2 regions of the Agrobacterium sp. 6Ca8 genome follow, and region 1 is predicted to be linked to the other one. Evidence: riboswitches for the same ligand, from Rfam matches in the RefSeq annotation. Region 1 holds a riboswitch; the other holds the start of a gene.
The links. Region 1 has a riboswitch for S-adenosylmethionine ahead of ACZ5A6_RS00530 (O-succinylhomoserine sulfhydrylase). Riboswitches for the same ligand answer to the same signal wherever they lie in the genome.
Positions count from the first base shown of each region.

Region 2: another riboswitch for S-adenosylmethionine. It lies ahead of metA (homoserine O-acetyltransferase MetA); the one in region 1 lies ahead of ACZ5A6_RS00530 (O-succinylhomoserine sulfhydrylase).

Region 1 covers NZ_AP026433.1:109,458-115,645, reverse strand. Annotated here, with positions in the region: gene ACZ5A6_RS00555 (glycosyltransferase family 2 protein) at 1-325, shown strand, start outside; gene ACZ5A6_RS00550 (hypothetical protein) at 461-754, opposite strand; gene aqpZ (aquaporin Z) at 845-1,531, opposite strand; tRNA gene ACZ5A6_RS00540 (tRNA-Gly) at 1,686-1,759, opposite strand; gene ACZ5A6_RS00535 (2'-deoxycytidine 5'-triphosphate deaminase) at 1,816-2,913, opposite strand; SAM riboswitch at 2,987-3,065, shown strand; gene ACZ5A6_RS00530 (O-succinylhomoserine sulfhydrylase) at 3,108-4,292, shown strand; gene apaG (Co2+/Mg2+ efflux protein ApaG) at 4,528-4,920, shown strand; gene ACZ5A6_RS00520 (Hsp33 family molecular chaperone) at 4,959-5,948, opposite strand; gene argF (ornithine carbamoyltransferase) at 6,172-6,188, opposite strand, start outside.
Region 2 covers NZ_AP026433.1:2,462,353-2,468,540, reverse strand. Annotated here, with positions in the region: gene ACZ5A6_RS12115 (YiaD family glycine zipper/OmpA-like lipoprotein) at 1-480, shown strand, start outside; gene ACZ5A6_RS12110 (polyprenyl synthetase family protein) at 513-1,427, opposite strand; gene mtgA (monofunctional biosynthetic peptidoglycan transglycosylase) at 1,563-2,309, shown strand; gene ACZ5A6_RS12100 (aldose epimerase family protein) at 2,325-3,344, opposite strand; gene metA (homoserine O-acetyltransferase MetA) at 3,419-4,345, opposite strand; SAM riboswitch at 4,428-4,504, opposite strand; gene ACZ5A6_RS12090 (thiamine diphosphokinase) at 4,595-5,248, shown strand; gene ACZ5A6_RS12085 (ABC-F family ATP-binding cassette domain-containing protein) at 5,253-6,188, shown strand, end outside.

The DNA of each region.
Region 1 (6,188 bases):
GGCCCATCCCTTGCTGTTTGTTTCCTTCGCCTTCATGGCCATAGCAATCCGGGAAAACGGCGCGGATATGCTGCTTTCCTGGCAGGGCATTCTGTTTTTCATCGATACGCTGAATATTTTCGGAAGCTACGCGATCTTCGTACTGATGGGCAGAAACAGGATGATAGCTCATGAGAAACAACAGGTCGGACGGCGCTGGTTGGCGATCCCGCTTTACTGGCTGATGCTGTCACTCGCCGCATGGCGCGCCGTGGTGGAATTGAAAACCAAGCCGTTCGTCTGGAACAAGACGCCGCATATGCCGGTCATCAGGAACAAGGCCTGAGAGAAAATTCTACAAACGAATTCCAGCTCCGTCAGCGCCGCCACAGCGGATATGGCACAAACCAAAATGCCTTGCCGAACGAGGCTTCTCCACCGGCAAGGTTTATCGCTTCGCAACAAGATCGGCCGAGCGGCTCTATTTGGTAACGAGCTTGTTCTTGATAAGGCCCACAATGATCTGGACAATCAGGCCGCCGACGCCGCCGCCAACAAGCTGGCCGGCAAGAGCGCCTATATCCATGCCGCCGGCGGCAGCAGTTCCCGCCGTCCCGAGCAGCGATCCGAGCACGGTTCCTCCGCCGATGCCGCCAATAGCGCCGGCAATCAGGTTGCCGAGCGCACCGAGATCAGAATCCTTGAGTATTTTTCCGCCGGCCGAACCGCCAACCGCACCGCCGACAATTTGGGCCAATATCGAAGTAAGATCCATGTCATCCTCCTCACAGGTTTCCCCGACCATTCGGGGAAACAATGCTTCCCATTCATGTCTGTTCGGGCCGGAGAAAGCGGGCCTTGAGCCTTAGTCTTTCTCGCCGAAAAGTTTCCAGACCACGGCGCCGATTGCGCCGCCGAGGATCGGAGCGAGCCAGAACAGCCAGAGCTGTTGCAGCGCCCATCCACCAACAAACAACGCCTGTCCCGTCGAGCGGGCCGGATTGACGGATGTGTTGGTGACCGGAATGGAGATCAGATGAATAAGTGTGAGAGCAAGGCCGATTGCGATCGGCGCAAAACCAGTGGGAACCCTGCCATGCGTCGATCCCAGAATGACGATCAGGAAAAATGCCGTCAAAATGACTTCGATCAGCAGCGCCGACACGAGCGAATATCCACCCGGCGAATATTCCCCGTAACCATTTGCGGCAAAACCGCCAATATCGGCACCGGCTTTGCCGGTAAGGATGACATAAAGCGCCCCCGCCGCGACGATCGCACCCAGAACCTGCGCCACTATGTAAGGAACGAGGTTCGATGCCGGAAATTTGCCAGCAACGGACAGACCGACGGAAACGGCCGGATTAAAATGACCGCCCGAAATACCCCCGACCGTATAGGCCATGGTCAAAACCGTCAGACCGAAAGCGAAAGCGACACCAAGAAAGCCAATGCCGAGTTCAGGGAAAGCAGCGGCAAAAACCGCACTGCCGCAACCTCCGAACACGAGCCAGAAAGTGCCAAGAAATTCCGAAAGAAGCTTGCGACTCATAACACTCCCCCAATAATGTTACGACCGCATCAACTATTACGTGCAATTTAATTGTAGTCAAGCTAAATCGCATAGTCGCACGTTTGCCGCAGCGATGGCGGTGACATGCGCGCTTTTGGCTGGCCAAGAAGTTGTTTGGATTGCCTTGAAAATATGGAGCGGGTGAAGGGAATCGAACCCTCGTATTCAGCTTGGGAAGCTGCTGCTCTACCATTGAGCTACACCCGCGCCGCGCACAAGACATCGGACAGTTCTTATCGGGTGTCAAGCACCCGACAGGATCATTACTCCGTGCGGAAATGCTTGGAGAGCTTCAGGCCCTGTGCCTGATAGTTGGAGCCAAGGCCGCTGCCGTAGAGGCCATCAGGTTTTTGCAACATGTGCTCGTAAACCAGCCGGCCGACGATCTGGCCGTGTTCGAGGATGAAGGGCACCTCGTGGCTGCGCACCTCGAGAACGGCGCGGCTGCCCGTGCCGCCCGCCTGCGCATGGCCGAAGCCTGGATCGAAGAAGCCCGCATAATGCACGCGGAACTCGCCCACCAAGGGATCGAAGGGTGTCATTTCGGCCGCATAAAGTGGCGGTACATGCACGGCTTCACGCGAAACGAGAATATAGAACTCATCCGGATCGAGGATCAGTTCGGCACGGCCGCGGGCGTATAGAGGTTCCCAGAAATCGAGAACATCGTGCTGAGCCTTCTTGTCGACATCTACCACCGCTGTGTGATGCTTGCCGCGATAGCCGATCAGCCCTTTTTCGCCAAAACCCTTTAGGTCGATGGAAAGCGCGATGCCGCCGCCGGTCACATTAGGGGTTTCGCTGGCGACCAGCATCTCCGTCTCGTGCAATTTCAGAAGCTCGGCTTCGTTAAGCAACGAGTGGCCGATGCGGAAACGGATTTGCGAGAGGCGCGAGCCACGGCGCACGACGACCGGGAAGGTGCGCGGGCTGATTTCCAGATAGAGCGGGCCGGCATAGCCCGCAGGTATCTTGTCGAATTCCTGCGCATTGTCGGTCATGACGCGGGTGAAGATATCAAGACGCCCCGTCGAGCTTTTCGGATTCGCCGAAGCCGACATATCCGCCGGCAGCTCCAGGCTCTCCATCAAGGGCACGATGTAGACGCAACCGGTTTCCAGCACCGCCCCCTCGCTCAGATCAACCTCGTGCAGGCTGAAGCGGTTGAGCTTGTCGATGACTCGGGTTCCGGGGCCGGGCATGAAACTGGCGCGCACGCGATAGGCTTTGGAACCCAGTCGCAGATCGAGGCTGGCGGGTTGCACCTGATCGACATCGAGATCAGCCTCGCTTTTCAGCTTGCCGCCCGCAAACAGCGCCCTGATCGCGCCATCCGCCAAAATGCCCGTGGTTCTGGTCATGATCATCATTCCTTTTTACGGCGACAAAACCAAAAGGAAAGCATTGACGCAAGCCGGTAACGGCAGTATGGCAAGCTTATCCCGTGGTGATTTGGCCGGTCGGCTTGCAGCCACGTTAAACAAGTGGCTAAAAAGACCGGGTGCTAGGAACCGGTCTGCTTTTGCGACCGGTTTTTTTGTTTTGAGGTGATCACATGAGCAATAAATGGCGCCCGGCAACCCAGCTCGTTCACGGTGGTACGCTACGCTCGCCCTATGGTGAAACGTCGGAAGCGATCTATCTGACCCAGGGTTTCGTTTACGAAAACTCCGAAGCCGCCGAAGCGCGCTTCAAGGGCGAAACGGATGGCTTCATCTATGCCCGCTATGCAAGCCCGACCAATGACATGTTCGAAAAGCGCATGTGCCTGCTGGAAGGTGCGGAAGACGCCCGTGCGCTTGCCTCCGGCATGGCCGCCGTTACCGCCGCCATCATGTGCCAGCTGCGTGCAGGCGACCATATCGTTGCTGCCCGCGCGCTTTTTGGCTCCTGCCGTTGGGTGGTAGAAACGCTTGCACCCAAATACGGTATCGAGTGCACGCTGATCGACGGACGCGATCTCAACAATTGGGAAAAGGCGATCCAGCCGAACACCAAGCTGTTTTTCCTCGAAAGCCCGACCAACCCGACGCTCGAAGTGGTGGATATTGCCGGCGTGGCGAAGCTCGCCAACCAGATCGGCGCGAAAGTGGTTGTCGACAATGTTTTCGCCACACCGCTTTTCCAGAAGCCACTCGAACTCGGCGCCCATATCGTCGTTTATTCGGCGACGAAGCACATTGACGGTCAGGGCCGCTGCCTTGGCGGCGTGATCCTTTCCGACAAGAAGTGGATTGAGGAAGAGCTGCAGGACTATTTCCGCCACACCGGCCCAGCCATGTCGCCGTTCAATGCCTGGACGCTGCTGAAGGGCATCGAAACCCTGCCGCTGCGTGTCAAGCAGCAGACGGCCAATGCCTCGAAGATCGCCGATTTCCTCGCCGACAGCGGCAAGGTTGCCAAAGTGATCTATCCGGGCCGCGCCGACCATCCGCAGGCAGACATCATCGCGCGGCAGATGTCGGGCGGCTCGACGCTCGTGGCTTTCGAACTGAAGGGTGGCAAGGAAGCGGCATTCGCACTGCAGAACGCGCTTGATATCGTGAAGATTTCCAACAATCTTGGCGATGCCAAGAGCCTCATTACCCACCCTGGCACCACGACGCACAAGAACCTGACCGACGAGGCGCGTGCCGAACTCGGTATTTCCGGCGGGACCTTGCGTCTTTCCTGCGGTATCGAAGATACGGACGATCTGCTGGAAGATCTGGCGAAGGGTCTTGCGGCCGTTTCAGTTTAAGGATTCGATCGACATATCGCCATGGCCCGACTTCCCCGTCGGGCCATGGCACGCATCCCGCCTGGGCGAAAGCCCGCGCGGGCAACCAATATTTACCTTTACCGTTATCCCTAACGGTGAAAAAACGGCGCAACAGAAGATGCGCGTGGTCGTCAAGTCATTCATTTTCTTGACGATAGCCAGAACCTGTAGTGTAGGATGATGGCAGCAGGGAAAATATCGAGGTGTGGCGCGTATGTATCGTGCTCTGACAAGGGATATCGAGGTAACGGTCGATCCGTATTATCTCGAGGAGCAGTCCGACCCGGATGACGATCGTTATGTCTGGGGCTATAAAGTCGTGATCTCGAACAATTCTGATGTTCCGATAACACTCGTCAACCGCTACTGGCACATCACCGACCAGAACGGACAGGTGGATGAGGTCTACGGGCCGGGTGTCGTCGGCGAAAAACCGCATCTGAACCCCGGCGACAGTTACGAATATTCATCCGGCTGCCCGCTGGATACGCCGTCAGGCCTTATGTTTGGCCATTATGAAATGGAAACGGACAAAGGCGAGGTGTTCAACGTCACCATCCCCGCCTTTTCACTGGATTCACCCGGCCTGTTGCGGGTGCTGAACTGACAAAAAAGCCGCGCCATTCACAAGCGCGGCTCTCCTCGTCAGACGTTTTCAAACTCGCTGACATCGTAGCGATAGGTCGTGGAGCAGAACTCGCACGTCACGGCAATCGCACCGTCTTCCTCACTCGCCTTGATCTCTTCGGCGGTGAAACCGGACAGCACACCCTTGATCTTGTCCCGTGAACAGCTGCAACGGTCGAAAATGACCTGCGGATCGTAGATGCGCACGCCGCTCTCGTGGAAAAGCCTGTAAAGCAGACGCTCCACTGGCACCTGCGGATCGGTCAGCTCGTCGGTATCCACCGTATTCAGCAGCGACACTGCCTCTGTCCAGGCATCGTCCTCCGCCACTTCATAATCGCCCTCGTCGCCGTCACCGCCATGGAGATCGCGCATGCGCAAACGCTCGGGCGCCTGCGGCAGGAACTGGGCAATCACGCCGCCTGCACGCCAGCTATGGCGCGGCTTGCCTTCGCCGTCACGGTCGAAGAACTGGGCAACGCCGAGGCGCACGCGGGTGGGAAGCTGTTCCGACTGACGGAAATAAACCCCGGCGATTTCTTCCAGCGAAGAACCGTCCAGCGGCACGATGCCCTGATAAGGCTGCATGCCGACGCCCTGATCGATGGTGAAGGCCAGAATGCCGGTTCCGAGCAGTTGTTCGGGCGAGGTTTGCCCCGCAGCAACAGCTTCCGCCAGCCGCTCCTCATCGAAACGGGCATAAGCGCGCATGCTCTCGGGCGCGGTGAAATCCGCCACCAGAAGGTCAACCGGGCCGTCGCCCTTCGTCTGCACAGTCAGCTTGCCGGAAAATTTCAGGGATGTGCCGATCAGCGCCGTCAGAACCGTTGCTTCCGCGAGCAGGCGGGCGACAATCTCGGGATATTCGTGACGTTCGAGGATGGCATTCAACAGCGGCCCGACCTGTACGGCGCGACCGCGCACGTCCAGACCTTCGACCTGAAAGGGCACAACCTTGTCGTCGCCAGCTAAATCGAGATTGTCCAGTTCAACCGTTACATCTGCCATGTCATAACTCCTTGGCGCAGCCGTTGCGCCGCTACCGTCCAAAAGTCCGGCTTTTAAAATGTACTTTTTCAGCTTGTCGCACAGAGATCCGGGAAGCGAAACCGCCTCCGGGGAAAATCGTGCAAATCGTGAGGTGGCCCGCCAGCGAAAAGCCGACGAGCGTCTTCGAAGCCCCACAGATGGGAATGTGCATCGCCGAGTTCAAGCACCCGGCCGATAGCGGTCAGATGACGCCCATGC
Region 2 (6,188 bases), 560 kb from region 1:
GCCCTCATCGGCGCCGGCATCGGTGCACTCGCCGGTGGCGCAATCGGCAATTACATGGATGGTCAGGAATCCGAGCTTCGCGCCCAGCTTCAGGGCACTGGCGTTTCCGTTAGCCGCCGTGGCGACAGCATCGTTCTCAACATGCCGTCGAACATCACCTTCGCGACGGATCAGGATCAGGTCATCCCGCCTTTCTATCAGACACTCGATTCCGTCGCCATCGTGCTGAACAAGTTCAACCGCACGCTCATCGACATCAACGGCCATACCGACTCCACCGGCAGCCAGCAGCACAACCAGGCGCTTTCCGAGCGTCGTGCGGCGTCTGTTGCAAACTATCTCGGCGCACGCGGCGTCGACCAGCGCCGTATTTCGACGCTCGGCTTCGGCCCCTCGCAGCCGATCGCTTCGAACGCAACGCCGGATGGCCGCGCCCAGAACCGTCGCGTCGAAGTGCTGATTTCGCCGCTCAAGGGCTGATTGGCTGAGAAACGGTGAGCCGGGAAACCGGCTCAGCTTTTCCGTTCGGCGATGAATCTGGCGGCCGCGATGAGTATCGCGGCCTTTTCGCCGTAGGGGGCCAGAAGTTCGGAGGCTTCCGCCACCTGTTCCTGAAGCTTGAGGCGCGCCCAGTCTTCACCGCGTAGTGCCACCAGCGTTCCCTTGCCGCGTGCGGCATCCTTGCCGGTTGCCTTGCCCATGGTGGCGGCATCGGCGGTCAGATCCAGGAGATCGTCGGCAAGCTGGAAGGCAAGGCCGATCTTTTCACCGAAGAGGCGCAGTCTTTGTCTTTCGGAAACATCGCTGCCGGCGATGATCGCGCCTGCCTCGCAGGCGAAGCGAAGCAGCGCACCGGTTTTCATAGCCTGCAATGTAATAATGCCGGTCTCATCAGGTGCGTTCTTTTCCGCAGCCAGATCGAGCGCCTGACCGCCCGCCATGCCGCCGATACCCGACGCGCGGGCGAGCGAGAGCACGAGAGCCGCCTTGCGGTCTGCCTGGAGAGGATTTTCGTCCGACGCGATAATGTCGAAGGCGAGTGTCAGCAGGCTGTCGCCTGCGAGAATGGCGGTCGCCTCGTCGAATTTGCGGTGCACTGTCGGCTGGCCGCGGCGCAGGTCGTCGTCATCCATCGCTGGCAGATCGTCGTGCACCAGCGAGTAACAATGCAGGCATTCCAGCGCGGCACCGACATGATGGGCTGCTTCGGCATTTCCGCCGAGCAAGGCCGTGCTTTCTATGACCAGGAAGGGCCGCAGGCGTTTGCCGCCGTTCAGCACACCATGACGCATGGCGTCGAGCAGGTTTTGCGGGCGCGTAATCTCATCCGCACGCGCCTCTGCGGAAAGCAGGCGACCAAGCAGGGATTCGGTCTGTGCCGCGTTATCGCGCAGCTTCGTTTCGAAATTCGTCATCTGAGCGTCCATGCCGCGCTCTTTGGCATGGCGCGCGGGGTCAGGCAACCTTTTCGTGATTCATGAGGTCAACTGTTTGACCGGACTCGCCTTGAAGGCGGCAATGGAATATGAAAGGCTTCGATTGGTGCGGGGCTTTGACGAATATTGAGCAGTACGCCTGAAAGCGACGCAGATTACGCCGTGCTGGCGGAAGACCGGAGCAGTCCGAAGGTGGATTTTCGCACGTTGGCAAAGCGTATCATCATGACCTTGCTGGCGTTGCTGATCCTGCCCTATCTGCTGATCCCGGTTTATGCCCTGCCTTTCATGCGGCCGGTCTCGACGCTGATGCTTGCCGATCTGGTGACACTTCAGGGTTATGACCGGCGCTGGGTGCCGCTCGAGGATATTTCGCCGCGCCTTGTGCAATCCGTAATGATGTCCGAGGACGGACAATTCTGTTTCCACGGCGGCGTTGACTGGAACCAGATGCAGTCCGTCGTCAACAATGCGCTCGAAGGCGCGTCCACCCGTGGCGCCAGCACCATTCCCATGCAGACGGCCAAGAACCTGTTCCTCTGGAACGGCCGCTCGTTCTTGCGCAAGGGGCTGGAGTTGCCGCTGGCGATTGCTGCCGATTTCGTCTGGTCCAAAAAACGGATGATGGAGATTTATCTCAACGTCGCGGAATGGGGACCCGGCATTTACGGCATCGAGGCCGCAGCACAGCACCATTTCAAGGTACCGGCGGCAAAGCTAAGCTCCCGCCAGGCGGCACTGCTTGCCGTTTCCCTGCCCAATCCCATCGATCGCGTTGCCAGCAAGCCGGGGCGTGGTTTGCAACGGCTTGCCGGCCTTATCGAACGGCGTGCCCGAGCATCGGGCGGTTATGTGGGATGCGTGCTGGACTGAGCCCAGCCCGCCGCCTCAACCCTTCTTGAAAATATAGTCGGTTTCCTGACGCAGGGTCTCGCCGGGACGCAGGATCGCGTAGGGGAAATCGGGATGATTGACGGCATCCGGCCATATCTGCGTTTCCAGACAGAAACCGGCAAAGGGGCCATAATGGCGGCCATCGAGGCCTGGAACGGGAACATTCAGCTTGAAGGCTGAATAGAATTGCACTCCGGGTTCGGTGGTGTGAACCTCAAGGGCAATGTCGGAGGCGGGCGAATAGGCGCGGGCAACCTTGCGCTTGGCGCGACGCTCGGGCGAAAGGCAGAAATTATGGTCGTAGAGCACCTGCTCGCCATCCTCCGTTCGCCGCATCGGCGTCGGGTGGCGCAGGTCGAAGACGGTGCCTTCGACGGAGCGGATTTCGCCTGTCGGGATCTGTTTGTCGTTGGTTGGCAGATAAAAGTCAGCGGCGATGCTGATCTCATGTCCAAGTGCGGTATCAGCACCGTCGAGGTTGAAATAGGAATGCTGGCAGATATTGGCGATGGTCGGTTGGTCGGTCACCGTTTCATAGACCACCGAAAGCACGCCGCCGTCGCGGATCGTATAGGTCGCGGTCACCGTGCAATTGCCGGGATAACCGGCGCGGTTGTCGGGATCGATGATCTGCAGAACCGCATGGCTTTCGCCGTGTTCCATCAGCATCCAGTTACGTTTGCCCATCCCGTCGCTGCCGCCATGCAGGTGGCTGACGCCTTTTTCGTTCAGTTCCAGCTGGTATTCGTGCCCGTCGATCGAGAATTTTCCGTCACCGATACGGTTGGCGTTGCGGCCGGGTGTGGCGCCGAAATAGGATGAATATTTGTAGTCCTCGAATGTATCGAAGCCGAGAACGAGCGGCGGCTGGTGCCCATCGAGGCGTAGGTCCTGAATGACGGCGCCCCAAGTGATAACCTTGGCCGTCAGCCCGCCCCTCGAGATGGTGACGCGCTCAACCTTTTCGCCGGTTGCCGTGAAACCGAAATTCTCCCGTGCCGCCGCGTCGCTCATTGCGTCATTCTCCCGATATCTTTGAATTGCCGGCGGACGTTGCGTCATTTTCCGGCAATTCGCAATCCCGCAATTTACGCCGCTAGTTTGCCGATTGCTTCGAGGTCATAAGGCGTCGTCTGATATATCTCGTTGATCCAGTTGCCGAAAAACAGATGGGCATGGCTGCGCCAGCGGTTGAGCGGGGCAAGCTCCGGATCATTGTGCGGAAAATAATCATGCGGCAGCTTGATTGGGACGCCCGAGTTCACATCGCGGAAATATTCATCCGAAAGCGAGGTTGAATCATATTCGACGTGGTTGAACATATAGAGGCGGTTGCCCTCTTTTTCATGCACCAGACATACGCCCATTTCCTCTGACTCCATCAGGATTTCGAGTTCCGGGTGTTTTTCGATGTCGGCGCGGCGCACTTCCGTCCAGCGTGAGACCGGAACCTGAAAGTCGTCGGAAAAACCGTTGAGATATATCGACGAGGGGCAGAGATTGCGGTGACGATAGACACCGAAAGCCTTTTCCTTCAGTTCGTATTTCGGCACACCATGGAAATGGTAGATGGCGGCCATCGCGCCCCAGCAGACGTTCAGCGTCGAATGGACGTTGGTTTGCGTCCAGTCGAAAATCTTTTGCATCTCGTTCCAGTAGGTGACGTCTTCATAGTCAAGCATCTCGATGGGCGCGCCTGTGATGATGAAACCGTCGAACTTGCGGTGGCGCACTTCCTCCCATGTCTCATAGAAGGACAGAAGGTGCTCTTCCGGCGTATTCTTGGCACGATGGCCGCCAATGCGGATCAGCGAAAACTCCACCTGCAGCGGCGATGCGCCGACGAGGCGCGCCATCTGCACTTCCGTCTTGATCTTGTTCGGCATGAGATTGAGAAGCCCGATCTGGAGCGGGCGGATATCCTGCCGGATGGCCGCCGTTTCTGTCATGACCCGCACGCCCTCATGAACGAGGGTGTCGAAGGCGGGAAGCGTATCGGGAATCTTGATCGGCATGTCGAACTCTCTTTTCGGATGACGTAAAGAACGTTGCGAAAACAAAAAAACCGGCAGCGAAATCGCAGCCGGTCCCAGGAAATTACCCTTTTCCTCGACCCTTTAGCGACTTCTTTAAAGTGGCTGCAAGCCGGTCGGCAAATCACCACTGAGGCGTTTCATAATCCCGAAGCCGACGAAAATCAATATCGGCTGATTTCATCGGGTTTCTGCCTTTCCATTTTTGCCTGAGGTGCGATAAGGCAGGGCATGGATAGAGAACGCTTCACCATTCTGCTTGGCGGCGATGTCACCGTTACCGACCGCCTCAAAGCGGCGGTTGAGGGTAGCCGTGTGATTGCGGCCGATGGCGGCATGCGCCATGCCGCACCGCTCGGGCTCACTCCCGAGCTCTGGGTGGGGGATTTCGATTCCACCGACAAGGACCTGCTGGACGCCTGGCCCGATGTGGTGCGACAGCCCTATCCCGCTGCAAAGGCTGTGACCGATGGCGAAATTGCGGTGTCGGAGGCACTTGCCCGCGGCGCGCGTTCTCTGGTGCTTGCCGGTGCGCTTGGTGGAGCGAGAAGCGACCACGCACTTCAGCACCTTCTTTACGCGGTGGCGCTTACTGAGCGTGGTCTCAACGTTACGCTGACCTCCGGCGAAGAGGAGGCCCGCCCGCTGCTGGCAGGGTCGTTCGATCTTGATCTGCCTCCCGGTGCGCTGTTTTCCGTTGCCGGGTTTACCGACCTTGTGGGGCTCGATATCGGCAATGTGCGTTATCCTCTCAAGGATTTCCCGCTTGCTTTCGGCTCTTCCCGCACTATTTCCAATGTCGCGAATGGCGGCCCTGTGCATTTCTCGCTGAAAAGCGGAAAAGCCATCGTGCTCGCCCGCCCTTATGATCTGACCGGAGCCTGACGCCTTGGCACCCCCAATTTTGAAACTCGATGACATCAAGCTGACCTTCGGCGTGACCCCGCTGCTCGACGGCGCCAATCTTCAGGTGGAGCCGGGCGACCGCATCTGCCTTGTCGGACGCAACGGTTCGGGCAAGTCGACCCTGATGAAGATCGCCGCCGGTCTGGTCGAGGCGCAGTCGGGCGAGGTTTTCCGTCACCCCTCCGCCACCATCCGTTATCTGGAGCAGGCGCCGGATTTTGCCGGTTACGACACCGTGCAGGCCTATGCCGAGGCGGGGCTGGGACCTGGCGACGATCCCTATCGCGTTACCTATATTCTCGAGCATCTGGGCCTGACGGGACAGGAACATCCGGATAGCCTGTCCGGCGGCGAAGCGCGGCGTGCGGCCCTTGCCCGCGTCATGGCGCCTGAACCCGATATTCTGATGCTGGACGAGCCGACCAACCATCTGGACCTGCCCACCATCGAATGGCTTGAAGGCGAGTTGCAGCAGACGCGTAGCGCGCTGGTGCTGATCTCGCACGACAGGCGTTTTCTGGAAAAGGTTTCGACCTCGACCGTGTGGCTGGATCGCGGCCAGTCCCGTCGTCTCAATCGCGGTTTTGCGTATTTCGAGGAATGGCGCGACAAGGTGCTGGAAGAGGAAGAGCTGGAGCAGCACAAGCTCGGCAAGGCCATCGAGCGTGAAGAACACTGGATGCGTTACGGCGTGACCGCGAGACGCAAGCGCAACATGCGCCGCGTGGGCGAGCTTCAGGCAATGCGTGCGGACTATCGCGGCCACAAGGGACCGCAGGGGAGCGTGCAGGCGACGGCTGCGGAGGTGCGGGAATCCGGCAAACTGGTCATCGAGGCAGACGCAATCACCAAGTCTTACGGCGAGCGCGTGATCATCGCGCCGTTTTCGCTACGGGTGCATCGCGGTGATTGCATCGGT